2 regions of the Candidatus Pelagibacter sp. PS_44 genome follow, and region 2 is predicted to be linked to the other one. Evidence: riboswitches for the same ligand, from Rfam matches in the RefSeq annotation. Region 2 holds a riboswitch; the other holds the start of a gene.

Region 1 (7,144 bases), 120 kb from region 2:
AGCAGACAAAATTCTTACTTTAGCAAAAGCATCAAAACCATTAAGATCTAATTTAGGGTTACCTGGTTCAGCATATCCTAATTTTTGAGCCTTTTTTAAAACATTGGCAAAACTATCTTTAGAATTTCTCATTTCTGATAGAATATAATTGGAAGTTCCATTCAAAATTCCATAAACTTTAGTAATTTTGTTAGTTGCTAGACCCTCTTTAATAGTTCTTAATATTGGAATACCACCAGCAACAGATGCTTCAAATTCAAGATTAACATTATTATCTTCAGCTAATTTAGCAAGATAATCTCCATGTTTTGATATTAGGGCTTTATTTGGTGTAATAACGTGAATTTCATTTCTTAAAGCAGTTTCAACTACTTTTTTAGAAATACCATCAGACATTCCTATTGCTTCAAATAAAATATCAACTTTATTTAATTTAAAAATATCTAAAGGATTTTTAAAAAAGATATCTTTATTAACTTTAAATTTTCTCTTCTTTTTTATGTTTTTTGCAGAAACAGCTACAATATTAATTCTTTTACCTGTAATTAATTCAATTTCTTTTTTTTTTGTATTTAATTCATTTAGTAAATAATTACCTACTTGACCCAATCCAACTACAGCAATATTTAAATTCATTTTCATTTACTTGTTTATATCAGGATAGTCTGAGTTTTTTGAATATTCTTTAAGAAATAAATCAAATTCATCAAATGACATTAGTTTAAAATCTCCATTTTTTTCTAACATTTTAGTATATTTTTTTTTTTCAATATTTTTTTTGATAGAATCTTTGTTCCAGTAAGCAGAATCCTTATCTAAAGAACAAGACAATAAAAATAGAAATAAAAATACTAAGAAATATTTCATATTAAGCCCTCAGTCTTTTTAAATCCAAATCTAATGTTCATATTTTGTATAGCTTGTCCTGCGCCACCTTTAATTAGATTGTCTATTGATGACAAGATAATCACTTTATCTTTATACCTAGTTTTAGAAATTGATATATGGCAGTTATTTGTATTAATTATATCATTTGTACTTATTAAAGAGTTAGTTTTTAGAATTTTTACAAATTCATTATTGGGATAATGATTAATCAACACTTTTTCTAATTTTTTAATTGTAGATCCTTTATTTAGCTCTACATAAATAGTGCTTAATATTCCTCTAAACATTGGGGTTAAATGTGGTGTAAAAGTAAAATTTACTTTCTTTTTTGTAAAAAAATTAAACTCTTGTTGTATTTCAGAATTGTGACGATGAGAACCAACGCCGTAGGCACTTAAAGATTCATAAAGGTTTTTATTTTTATATTTGTCATGTACTCCTCTTCCAGCTCCGGAATATCCCGATTTAGAGTCTATAATTATATTATTAACTTTAATTAAATTTTTTTTAATCAATGGAATTAACGGTAACAATATTGATGTTGGATAACAACCCGGGCAAGCAATAATATTAAAATTTTTAACTTTTTCACCTGTAATTTCAGGTAATGAATATATAGATTTTTTAATATTTGAAATTGATCTGTGTTTTTGTTTATACCATTTTAGATATAAGGATGCATTATTAAGTCTAAAATCTGCTGCCAAATCAATCAACACATTATGTTTTAATAAACTATTTGATATAGATTGAGCTTCACCATTTGGTAATGCGGTAAATACCAAATCAACTTCTTTTAAAAATGATTTATTAAATTTAGTAATCTTGGGTAAATTTTTTGATTTTAATGATTTTTCATAACTAGTAATTTTCTTACCCACAGATGAGCTACCACACAAATATTTTATATTAATATTTTTGTGTTTAACTAATAACTTTATTAATTGAACACCAATATAACCAGTTGAACCAGCAACTAAAACATTAAGCTTAGGCATTGTTTATTATAACTATTTTGAAATAAAAAAGAATTATCTTTTCGAGAATTGGAAGCTTCTTCTAGCTTTTTTACGACCAGGTTTTTTTCTTTCAACAGATCTTGAGTCTCTGGTGTTAAGTTTCTCTGTTTTTAGTGTACTTCTTAGTTCTGAGTCAAATAATATTAAGGCTTTTGCAATACCGTGAACCATTGCTCCTGCCTGTCCAGTGTGACCGCCTCCAGCGACACTACATCTAACATCATAAGCTGTTGCTTGATTAATAATTTCAAAAGGTCTAGTAATTTGCATTTTATGACTACCACTAGTGAAGTATTCATCCATTGTTCGACCATTAACATAAATTTTACCGGTCCCTTTTTTTAACCAAATTTTAGCAATTGATTTTTTTCTTCTGCCAGTAGCGTATTTGCTATCTTTAAAATCTAACTTGATCTTAGGTTTTTTTGATATTATTTGTGCTGTTTGTTCCATATTAATTTCTAATTAAATTTTTGCTATTTAATTTTCCTAAATCTAAAAGTTTTGGATTTTGAGCTGCATGAGGATGCTCTTCACCAGCATAAATTTTAACTTTAGTTAGTTGTTTTCTACCAAGAACACCTCCTGGTAACATTCTCTTAACCGCTAATTTTAAAGTCTCACCTGGTTTATTCTTTTCTAATAGTTTTTCAGGAGTTATTTCTTTAATTCCACCAGGGTGGCCCGTATGTCTATAGTATTTTTTGTCTTTAAATTTTTTTCCAGTAAATTTTGCATGTTCTATATTTTTAACAACTACAAAGTCACCATCATCCATGTGAGGTGTATAAGTAGTTTTGTTTTTTCCTCTAACAATCATTGCTATTATAGATGCTAGTCTTCCAACAACTGCTCCTTTAGCATCAATTTCAAACCAATTACTTGTTAATTCGCTACTTTTTAAAAATTTAGTCATAGAGCGTGGATTAATACTATTAATAATTATAAAGTCAATTTTATATTTCTCTTGCAATATAGCCATTTAATGGTAATTTTTGTTTGCCGATTTGTTCCTATTGCAGGCTAATAATTGCTAAAAAGGATTTTTTACCCACATTTTCGGTAGGCGCATTTGAACTGTATTGTATGCCTTGCATAAAGCAAAAATACTAAAAAAGGAGTATTAAGATGAGTACAAAAAGACAAAACCCAGAAACTATCGCATTGCATGGTGGTGATTATAGAAGTGATCCAACTACAAAAGCTGTAGCTGTCCCAATTTATAGAACAACTTCATATCTATTTGATAGCACTGAGCATGCGGCCAATTTATTTGGTCTAAAAGAGTTTGGAAATATCTACACAAGAATTATGAATCCAACCAATGATGTTCTTGAAAAAAGACTGGCTGCCTTAGATGGTGGATTAGCAAGTTTAACTGTCTCTTCTGGGCAAACAGCTTCAACCTTTGCTATCTTAAATGTTGCTCAGGCTGGGGATAACATTGTTAGTTCTACAGATCTTTATGGTGGAACTGTTTCATTGTTTACTCATACATTGAGTAAGCTTGGTATTGAAGTTAGATATGCTGATCCAGCAGATCCTAACAACTTTGAAAAAGCAATAGATGATAAAACTAGAGCTTTTTATGGGGAAACATTGCCCAATCCTTATTTAAGAGTATTTCCTATTAAGGAAGTTTCTGATATTGGAAAAAAATATAATATTCCATTAATAGTTGATAACACCGCCGCCCCTATCATCTGTAAGCCAATAGAGCATGGAGCTGCAATAGTGGTTTACTCACTTACAAAATATATAGGTGGACATGGTACAGTTGTGGGTGGAGCACTAATTGATGGTGGAAATTTTGATTGGACAGCCAATCCAAAAAGACAACCCTTGTTTAATGAACCTGATGCAAGTTATGGTGGCGTAGTATGGGGTAAGGCAGTTCCTGAATTAACTGGCGCCAATGTATCCTTTGCTGTTAGAGCAAGAGTTACTCTTTTGAGAGATCTTGGAGCTGCATTAGCTCCTGATAATGCTTTTGGAATAATTCAAGGACTTGAGACAGTAGCCTTGAGGATGAAACAACATTGCTCTAATGCGGAAAAAACAGTGGATCATTTATCTAATCATAAAAAAGTTTCTAGAGTGATTTACCCAACCAAATATGAAGGAGATATTGGTAAAAGAGCAAAAAAATATCTTGATGGAGGAAATGGTGCTTTAATAGGAATAGAACTAAAAGGTGGCATTGAGTCTGGTAAGAAATTTATAGAAGCTTTAAAAATGTTTTATCATGTAGCAAATATAGGAGATGCTAGAAGCTTAGCTATACATCCGGCAACGACAACTCATAGCCAACTCACGGAGCAAGAATTAAGTGCTGCAGGAGTTACTCCTGGATATATAAGACTGTGTATAGGATTAGAACATATTGACGATATAATAGATGATCTTGATCAAGCACTTAGTGCTTCATAACAATTCTTTATCATTTTAAAAAACCGCTTGAGTTTTTATAAATGAGTAAAATATAGGTTGTTAATACAAAAATAGAACCTAACTGGTGTAGTGATGCATACTTTATCTCTACACCAGATATTAATGTAATGATTCCTAATAATATTTGAATAAGTAAAGCTATGTCAAAAAGAATTACATTCTTTATGGCAACTCCTTCTTTAATAAATAAATAGTTAATAATCATAACAAGGATCACAAGCAGATAGGCTGTTGATCTATGTAAAAATTGAATAATAGAAGTATTATAAAATGACTCAGAGGTAAAAAGATCTAAAAATAAAACATCATTTGGAAAAAAAGTACCATTCATATCTGGCCAAGTATTATAAATTAAACCTCCATTTAAACCTGAAAGAAAAGCGCCCAATATAATTTGAATAATAATTAATAAAAAAATAAATAACAATAATGATTGTGGAATTTTATAATCTATTTTTTGAATATCAAAAAAATCCAAAATATACCAAAAAATTAAACATAAGATAAAAAGTGCAAGTGATAAATGAATTGCTAATCTAAAATGACTAACATCATTATTTTGTGTTAATCCACTAGTAACCATAAACCAGCCTAAAAATCCCTGCAAACATATAAGAAAAAATATAAAAAAATATTTATTAGAATAAAAATTAGAATCTCTATATTTAATCCATAAAATAATTAAAGGGATTAATGTAAACAAGCCAACAATACGTGCTAATAATCTATGTGCATACTCCCAATAAAAAATTACTTTAAATTCGTTTAAAGACATTCCATAGTTAATATTTTTATACTCTGGAATTTTTTTATATTCTTCAAAATACATATTCCAATCATTTGAATTAAGTGGTGGCAATATACCTGAAAAAAGCTCCCATGCTGTAATGGATAAGCCTGAGTCAGTTAATCTAGTTAAGCCACCTACAGCAACCATAAGAACAATTAGCAAAAATAGTCCTATTAACCATATCTTTAAATATTTTATATAGTTGTCGCTATTTACAAACATAAATTATACTTATAATAATTATTTTAATAACCAATTGATTAAATGTCGCCTACTAATAAAAAAAAACTTACCCAATTAAGAATAAAACTTGATAAATTAGATAATGATCTGCTTAAACTAATCAAAAAAAGATCGCTTTTAGTAAATGAAGTTTTAAAAGTAAAAATTTATAAAAAAGAGATAATCGATAAAACAAGAATAAGCTATATACTTAAAAAAATTAAAAAAAAATCAATCAAGACAAAAATTGATCCAAAAATTACAAACAGAATTTGGAAAAATATGATTTGGTCTTTTATTGATTACGAGAAGAGAAACTTTAAAAAGAAATAAACTATTTACTGTGTGGTGGTAGTTTTTTCTCCACAAACATTTCATGTTTTCTAGTAGATGGATTGTATTTTTTAGCAGACAATTTTACTTTAGCTTTTTCTCCACCTGCTGGCTTTTTTACATAATAGAAAAAAGGACTATCAGGTTTAGCTTCAGGGACCAATCTTACTTTAACGTGTGTTTTTTTTGCCATACTATTTAAGCTTTTTAATTTGTTTTACTAAGTTAGAAATATTTTTTAATTTATTTCTGAAATTATAATTAGCACTTATAGAATTATTTGATAATTCGTCAAGGTTTAAAGATTTGTCAGAATTGAGAACTTTTTTAACTCCATTAATTGTCATTCCTTGTTCTTTAAGTAAAAATTTAACTTTTTTAAGAACTTCTATAGTCTGATTATTATAATATCTTCTATTACCATTGAGAATTTTTGGTTTGATCTGTTTAAATTCTTTTTCCCAAAACCTTATGGTATGAGTATTTAAAGTACCCTTTTTGGCATTTACTAAATCTAGAATTTTAGCAACCTCACCTATTGATTTGTAAGCATCTAAATTTTTATTGATCATTTTTAGAATTTACTAAATCTTTAAAGTCTTTAGAAGCTCTAAATAAAACAACATTTCTATCAGATATAGCCACTTCTTCTTTAGTTTTAGGATTTCTACCAACTCTACTTTTTTTTTGTCTTATAGAAAACGTGCCAAATTTCGAAAGTTTGAGTTTTTTTTCAATTTTTAAATTTTCTAAGATTGTAGAAAAAAAATCATCAATTAAATTTTCAGAAATATTTTTAGAAAAACCGATCTGCATATAAATTGAGTTGATTAGATCTTTTTTGATAAGGTTGGTTCTTGTCATTAATTAATATTATTATTTATTTTTTCAATCAAATTTCCAGTTACCGTTTTAGAACAAACACTTAAAGAATTTGAAAAACCTATATAATCTGTTCCACCATGACTTTTAATTACTGGGGAGTCTAAACCAATAAAAATTGCACCATTATATAATCTTGGATCAAGTCTTTTTTTAAATTTTTTTAAATTTGAAATATTAAGTAGTGAAGACATTTTTCCAATCAAATTACCAGTCATTGCTTTTTTTAATTCACTTGTGATAAAATTAGCAGTGCCTTCAGCAGTCTTTAATGCAACATTGCCAGTAAAACCATCTGCTACTATAACGTTAACATCACCGTTCATTAATTGATTCCCTTCAATATAACCTTTAAACTCAAAATCGTTATTAGTTCTTTTATTCAATTGTTGATAAGTTTCTTTTATAATTTCATTTCCTTTAAGTTCTTCAGAGCCAATATTTAATAGTGCGACTTTTGCTTCATCGTTCGGATATAATGAATTAAATAAAGAGGAACCCATTATCGAAAAATCAATTAAATTTTTTGGACTACATTCAATATTTGCACCTAAGTCTA
Region 2 (7,144 bases):
GTAATTACTTTATTATTATCTTTTCCAATCGCTATTGCAGCTTCAGTTTATTTAGAGGAATTTGCTCCTAAAAATAAAATTACTGATTTTATAGAAATTAATATAAATAATTTAGCAGCAGTACCTTCCATTGTATTTGGATTATTAGGTTTGGGTATTTTGCTTGGGACCTTTCATCTACCAAGATCAACTCCATTAGTTGCAGGAATTACTTTAGCCTTAATGACTTTACCAAGAATTATTATTCCATGTAGAGCTTCCTTAAAAGCAGTACCTCCTTCAATTAGAGAAGGAGCACTTGCAATTGGCGCATCTAAAGTTCAATCAGTTACGCATCATGTTCTGCCTTTAGCAATTCCAGGCACTTTGTCAGGAACTATTATTGGTTTGGCCCAAGCGCTTGGGGAAACAGCGCCCTTAATATTGATTGGCATGGTTGCTTTTGTGGTCGATATTCCATCTATTCCAACGGATCCATCAGCTTCGTTGCCAGTACAGGTTTATTTATGGTCTGAACAAGCAGAAAGAGGGTTTGTAGAAAAAACATCAGCAACTATTATGGTTCTTTTAAGTTTTTTAATTACATTAAATTTTATAGCAGTTTACTTACGACAAAAATTTGAAAGGAAGTGGTAATGAAAAATAATAAAATAAAAATTAAAAGCAGTAATTTAAATGTGCATTATGGAGAAAAACAAGCACTCTTTGATGTAGATTTGGATATCTATGACAAAGAAGTTACAGCTTTAATCGGTCCTTCTGGATGTGGAAAATCAACCTTCATAAGATGCATAAACAGAATGAATGATGTTATTGATATTTGTAAAGTTGAAGGATCAATTACAATAGATGATGAAGAGATCATTGACAAAAATCTGGATGTTGTAGGGCTTCGAGAGAAAATTGGTATGGTTTTTCAAAAACCCAATCCTTTTCCAAAAAGTATTTATGATAATATTTCTTATGGACCAACCATTCATGGTTTAGCAGAAAATAAAACAGATATGGATGAAATTGTTGAGAATAGTTTAAAAAAAGCAGCTTTATGGAACGAAGTTAAAGACAGGTTAAATGAAGCAGGCACAGGTTTATCTGGAGGTCAGCAGCAAAGATTATGTATTGCAAGAGCCATATCAGTAAATCCTCAAGTTATTTTAATGGATGAACCGTGTTCGGCACTAGACCCTATTGCCACTGCTAAAATTGAAGAATTAATTGATGAACTTAAAAAAAGTTATACAATAGTCATTGTTACTCATTCAATGTCCCAAGCTGTAAGAGTTTCTCAAAGAACTGGCTTTTTCCATTTAGGAAAAATAATTGAAGTGGATACAACAGAAAAAATATTTAAAAACCCTGGAAATAAAATGACCCAGGATTATATTACAGGGAGGTTTGGTTAATCATGTCAGATATTACACATATTGTTAAATCCTACGAGGATGAATTACAAAGTTTAAATGATAACTTAATTAAAATGGGTAGCTTAGTTGAAGCTCAGTTGACAGATTCAATGGAGGCCATCATCAAAGTTGATAAAGAAGCTGCTGAAAACATTATTAAAAATGATGAAAAAATTAATGAGTTAAGAGCAACTATTGAAGAGCAGATTGTAACAGTACTCGTTAAAAGAGCCCCGATGGCAATTGATTTAAGATTAACTATTTCAACTTTAAAAATTTCAAGTGATCTTGAACGTATTGGTGATTTAGCAAAAAGTGTTGCTAAAAAGATCAAACCTTTACCACGCGATCTTCCAGAAGAGTTAATTGCCAGTTTAAAAAGATTAGGGGAGTTAGTTCAAAGACAATTGAAAGATGTTTTGGATGCTTATCTTAACCAGTCAAAAGAAGCTGCTGTTAAAATTTGGAAATCAGATGAGAGAGTAGATGATTTAACACATATCGCAATGAATGAAGTTGCAAATTTCTTAAGCAAAGATAAAAAAAATTTAGATCTAGCAACACACTTATTGTTTGTGACTAAAAATATTGAAAGAGCAGGAGATCATATTACTAATATCGCTGAAGCTTTATTTTATCTAATCGAGGGAGAACATATTGAAGGAGCAAGACCTAAAGGTAAAGATTTTGATCCAAACTAATGAGCGTTAGCATTCATATTGTAGAAGACGAACAACCCATTATCACTTTAGTTAAATATAACCTTGAAAAAGAAGGTTATAAAGTTTCATCATCAGACAATGGCAATGAGGGTATTGAAGATATTAAAAAATTATTTCCAGATCTTATTTTATTAGACTGGATGTTACCTGATTTTTCTGGCGTAGAAATTTGTAAAATTTTAAAAAAAGAAAAAAAATTTAAAGAAATTCCAATCATAATGCTTACTGCTAAGGGTGAGGATGAAGATAAGATTAAAGGGTTAAACTCTGGTGCAGATGATTACGTCACCAAACCATTTAGTTTCCCAGAATTACTTGCAAGAATAAAAGCGCTACTTCGAAGATCTAAGCCCTCATTAGTTTCTGATATTGTTGAATTCGAAGACCTTAAGGTGGATAGATTAACACGACGTGTTTTTAGAAAAAACAAAGAAATTCATTTGGGACCCAAGGAATATGATTTAATCAATTTTTTTATTAAAAACCCTAAACGTGTTTACTCAAGAGATCAAATTCTAGAGAATGTTTGGTCTGATAATATCAATGTTGAAACAAGAACAGTTGATGTTCATATAAGAAGACTTAGACAAAGTATTAATATTGATGGATTTAAAGAATTAATTAGAACCGTAAGATCAGCTGGCTATTCATTAAATTAGTAATGACTGTAGAAGCGTAAAGACTTAAAATAATAATAATAAACTGAACATAGACACATGATTTAGGACTTGTTAAGGTCTGATTATGAAAGGTTATAGATTTATTACAAGTGACGACACTTCAGAATTTTGCCATCGTGTAACGGTGGCCATATCCAACGGATGGAAATTGTATGGTGAACCCAAAATGACTTTTGATAAAAAAAGAGGGGTCATGCGTTGTGCTCAAGCAGTTATAAAAAATTCACCTCAGAAAAAGTATTCCAAAAAGATGAAGCTATCATCGATATAAATGGCAGATCAGATATTACCCTTTGTTTATATGCTAGGGATACTCTTATTAGTACTCCCAGCTTTTCTACAATCTAATTCTAAATTAAAGCAGTTTTTAACTAATCTTAGTATTTGGATTGTCATTATTCTCATAATTTTAACTATTATTTATTTTTTCAATTGACAGTTTGAGAGAAAGTTGATTATATGTGATTGCGCTGAGTTAAGTTAAATTGCAGAGCGCGTTATAAATCCTGCTAAAGCGACGCTTCAACCACCGCTTTAGACAGGTGGTTTTTTTTTATCTTTCATAAAATTAAGCCGGGCAGTTGAACCATATTGTGCGCCCTGCATTTGCTTAAGCACTAAAAAGGAGAAAAGAGGCCTATGAATATAACCTCTGATTATTTTGTGACCTTTTTTCTCCAAAACAAGAGGAAAAAAAATGAGCACAAATAAATTAAAAGAAAGATTAGATAAAGGACCTGTTATATGCGCAGAAGGTTTTTTATTTGAGATAGAAAGACGTGGCTATATGTCATCAGGGGAATTTGTTCCAATGGTGTCATTAGATCATCCTGAAGTTTTAGAAAATTTACATAGAGAATTTCAACACGCAGGATCTGATGTAGTTGAGGCCTTTACTTATAATGGCCATAGAGAAAAAATGCGTGTTATTGGTAAAGAAGAACTTCTTGAACCACTAAATCGTTCAGCATTAAAAATTGCTAAAAAAGTAGCACTAGATACTCCTAAAGGATCAAAACCAAATTTGATGGCAGGTAATATTTCAAATTCAAATATCTGGAAACATAATGATCCACAATCTCAAAAAGAAGTTGAAGGAATGTTTACAGAAATGATTGGTTGGGCCGTTGAAGAAGGTGCTGATATGTTAATTGGTGAAACTTTTTATTATGCTGAAGAAGCTTTTAAAGCTTTAGAGATAATGAAAAAAACAGGTTTACCAACTGTATTAACCATATCTCCAATGGGTGAAAATAAAATGAGAGATGGAAAATCAGTTGTTGATACCTGTAAAGAGCTAGAGCAATTAGGGGCTGATGTTGTTGGTTTAAATTGTTTTAGAGGACCTGCTACCATGTTTCCTTTTTTAAAAGAAATTAGAAAAGCAGTTAAATGTCATGTTGGAGCTTTACCTATTCCTTATAGAACCAGTGAAGATTACCCAACATTTTTTAATCTACCAGATCGAAGTAATTGTCAGTGTCCATCACCTCATGGAAGAACGTTTCCAACAGCATTGGACCCACACTTTTGTAATAGATATGAAATAGGTAAATTTGCAAAAGATGCTTATGCCCTAGGCATTAATTACCTTGGAGTATGTTGTGGAGCAAACCCAATGTTGATTAGGGAAGTTGCTGAATCTATTGGTTTAACTGTTCCAGCAAGTAAATATCGAGAGAACATGGAAAATCATTTTATGTATGGAAAAAATAAAAGAATTCCAAAACATATGACTGAATATGGAGACAAAGCGTAAATAAATTAAGAAGGGCATTTAACTAAATTGTGCGCCTGACATATGTCGAAGCACTAAAACAGGAGAAAAAAAATGAGTAACAATCTAAAAGAAACAATAAGTAATCTACAGAAGGATTTTACAGCCAACCCAAAAAATGCTGTGGTCCAATATGAAAGCAACTCAATTCTTAAAGAAGGACTTCAATCTGTAGTCACTCTTAGAGAGCATAAATTAGTTGTTGATGAACCCAAAAGTTTTGGTGGTAAAGACGAAGGTCCGAGCCCAGTAGAGTTAATATTAGCAGCGTTAGCAACGTGTCAGGAGATAACTTATAAAGCATTTGCTACAGCAGCGGGTATTAATATTGAGAGTGTTAGTGTTAAATTAAAAGGTGAATTAGATCTTCAGGGTTTTTTAGCTTTAAATAAAAACACTAGACCTGGCTTTCAATCCATCTCAGGCACTGTTGATATTAAATCTTCATCACCTAAAGCAGAAATAGATAAATTGATTGATACAGTAAATACACATTGCCCGGTATTAGATATTTTATCAAAAGGAGTTCCTATTAAATTGTTTCAAAAGGTTTCTTCAAGTTCTAATAATAAAGAGCACATAGAGCAAAGAGTAAGTGCTGCTTAACTAATCTAACTCAAGCCCTATGAAAAATAGGGCTTGAGTCTTTTAAGTTCATTTCAAATCCTAAAAAATTAGAAGTTTGACTAGAATTAACTATTAATTGCGTGCTAGGGTCTTGTTAATGAAAAATATTTATCATTCTGATATTTATCAATTTAACACATCAGTTAGTAGTTATTGGGAAGATCATTCAAGCGAAAATTTAAATCTAGATAAACTTAATAAAGATATCAGCTCAGAAATTGTTGTAATAGGTGGAGGGTACACTGGTTTATCCTGTGCAATTAATTTAATAGAAAATCATAATTTAGATGTCATTTTAGTTGAAGCAGGAAAAATAGGTTGGGGGGCTTCATCTCGTAATGCAGGTTTTTGTTGTCTGCCACCAAGTAAGATGTCTTTTAAAAAGATGCAATCTATTTACGGTAATGATGAAACTAAAAAATTCTTTAAAAACTCTGTTGAAGGCTCAAATTATACAAAAGATATTATACAAGAATATAATATTGATTGTGATGTGACGGGGGATAGTAATTACGTTGTAGCCCATCATCCAAATAAGTTTAAAGATATTAAAGAACAAGCTACAGCTTATAGAGAAGAGTTTGGCATTGAAACTGAAATTTTTTCAAAAGAAGACTTTGATAAAATTGGCCATGGGGGCACAGAGCAATTTGGAGCTTTTTCTTATAAACCTGGTTTTGCAATCAATCCTCTTAAGTTTGTTAATGGCATTGCAAAATACGCTTTATCTAAAAAATTAAAAATCTTCGAGCACACTAAAGTTGATAAAATTGATAAAGATAAGGGTGCTTATATTTTAAGGACTAAAGAAGGATCTATTCGTTCAAAAAAAATAGTTGTTGCAACAAACGGGTTCTACCAAGAAGGTTTAATCCCAGAGATGAATTCAAGAATTTTACCAGTAATTTCAAATATTATTGTCACCCAACCCTTAACCGAGCAAGAAATTGACCAACATAATTTTAAAACATTTTCTCCAATAGCTAATACTAAAAATCTTTTATATTATTATCGAAAGTTACCTGACAATCGAATTTTATTTGGCACTAGAGGGGATTTAAGTGGCAGTGATCAATCTAATTTAAATATGTCTAAGAAAATGGAAAAATTTTTAAAAGATATTTTTCCTAAATGGAAAAATATTAATATTGATTACAATTGGCGGGGATTAATTGCTTTATCTCAAAAATTAACTCCCTCCATTGGTAAAATTGATAATGAAGAGATTTATTATGGATTTGGCTATAATGGGGTTGGAGTGAGTGCTGCTCCTTGGACCGGTAAACAACTGTCTAAGTTAGTATTATCAAACAGTAAAGAGTTAGATATTTCAAAAATTTATAAAGGATTACCTAAGAAGTTTATCTTCCCTCAATTAAGAACATTTTACTTTAGATTAGCAGTATGGTTTTATGCAATTAAAGACAGATTTAATATTTAAGAAAATATATGATAAAAATTAATTTATGAATGTATTTATAATTTTATCAGTATTGGTAATTGTTCTAGGAATTATTTTACTAGTTGCATCACCTGCTGCGTTATTTACTTTGAATTGGAAAGAAAAGTCAGGAAAAGACAAATTTCTGATGTTCTTATTTTATGGTATTTTGGTTTATATAATAAATATTATTTTTTGGATTATAAAATAAATGAAAAAACTTTTAGGGATCGTGGTTCTGGGTTTGTTGTTGAGTGGGAATGCATACTCAGAAATGGCCACATGTTTTGCTGGTGAGTGTGAATTTTTTATTGGTATTTGGTATGAATATGCTGAAACTAATTGTATGCAATCTTTAATGATGGAAGAAGTAGATCAAGGTCCTTTAGGTTTTACAATAGTTGAAACAGGCGAATACTGTATGGTTTTTAATGAAAGATAAAAGATGAAAAAATTTTCTTTCATAGCTAAAGATAGAGGTTGCTACTAAAAAT

The links. Region 2 has a riboswitch for S-adenosylmethionine ahead of AC5SLO_RS02125 (homocysteine S-methyltransferase family protein). Riboswitches for the same ligand answer to the same signal wherever they lie in the genome.
Region 1: linked by a shared signal. The riboswitch ahead of AC5SLO_RS02845 (O-acetylhomoserine aminocarboxypropyltransferase/cysteine synthase family protein) and the one ahead of AC5SLO_RS02125 (homocysteine S-methyltransferase family protein) in region 2 are both predicted to bind S-adenosylmethionine.

The regions. Positions count from the first base shown of each region.
Region 1 covers NZ_CM182063.1:511,761-518,904, reverse strand. Annotated here, with positions in the region: gene AC5SLO_RS02870 (homoserine dehydrogenase) at 1-642, opposite strand, end outside; gene AC5SLO_RS02865 (hypothetical protein) at 643-867, opposite strand; gene argC (N-acetyl-gamma-glutamyl-phosphate reductase) at 864-1,886, opposite strand; gene rpsI (30S ribosomal protein S9) at 1,920-2,360, opposite strand; gene rplM (50S ribosomal protein L13) at 2,362-2,823, opposite strand; SAM riboswitch class V at 2,963-3,031, shown strand; gene AC5SLO_RS02845 (O-acetylhomoserine aminocarboxypropyltransferase/cysteine synthase family protein) at 3,036-4,337, shown strand; gene AC5SLO_RS02840 (COX15/CtaA family protein) at 4,348-5,370, opposite strand; gene AC5SLO_RS02835 (chorismate mutase) at 5,413-5,703, shown strand; gene AC5SLO_RS02830 (50S ribosomal protein L33) at 5,705-5,896, opposite strand; gene AC5SLO_RS02825 (MerR family transcriptional regulator) at 5,898-6,275, opposite strand; gene AC5SLO_RS02820 (integration host factor subunit alpha) at 6,265-6,567, opposite strand; gene plsX (phosphate acyltransferase PlsX) at 6,567-7,144, opposite strand, start outside.
Region 2 covers NZ_CM182063.1:391,281-398,424, forward strand. Annotated here, with positions in the region: gene pstA (phosphate ABC transporter permease PstA) at 1-636, shown strand, start outside; gene pstB (phosphate ABC transporter ATP-binding protein PstB) at 636-1,403, shown strand; gene phoU (phosphate signaling complex protein PhoU) at 1,406-2,104, shown strand; gene phoB (phosphate regulon transcriptional regulator PhoB) at 2,104-2,784, shown strand; gene AC5SLO_RS02120 (DUF1737 domain-containing protein) at 2,870-3,076, shown strand; SAM riboswitch class V at 3,372-3,436, shown strand; gene AC5SLO_RS02125 (homocysteine S-methyltransferase family protein) at 3,503-4,564, shown strand; SAM riboswitch class V at 4,568-4,632, shown strand; gene AC5SLO_RS02130 (OsmC family protein) at 4,637-5,188, shown strand; gene AC5SLO_RS02135 (NAD(P)/FAD-dependent oxidoreductase) at 5,307-6,650, shown strand; gene AC5SLO_RS02140 (hypothetical protein) at 6,676-6,861, shown strand; gene AC5SLO_RS02145 (hypothetical protein) at 6,862-7,092, shown strand.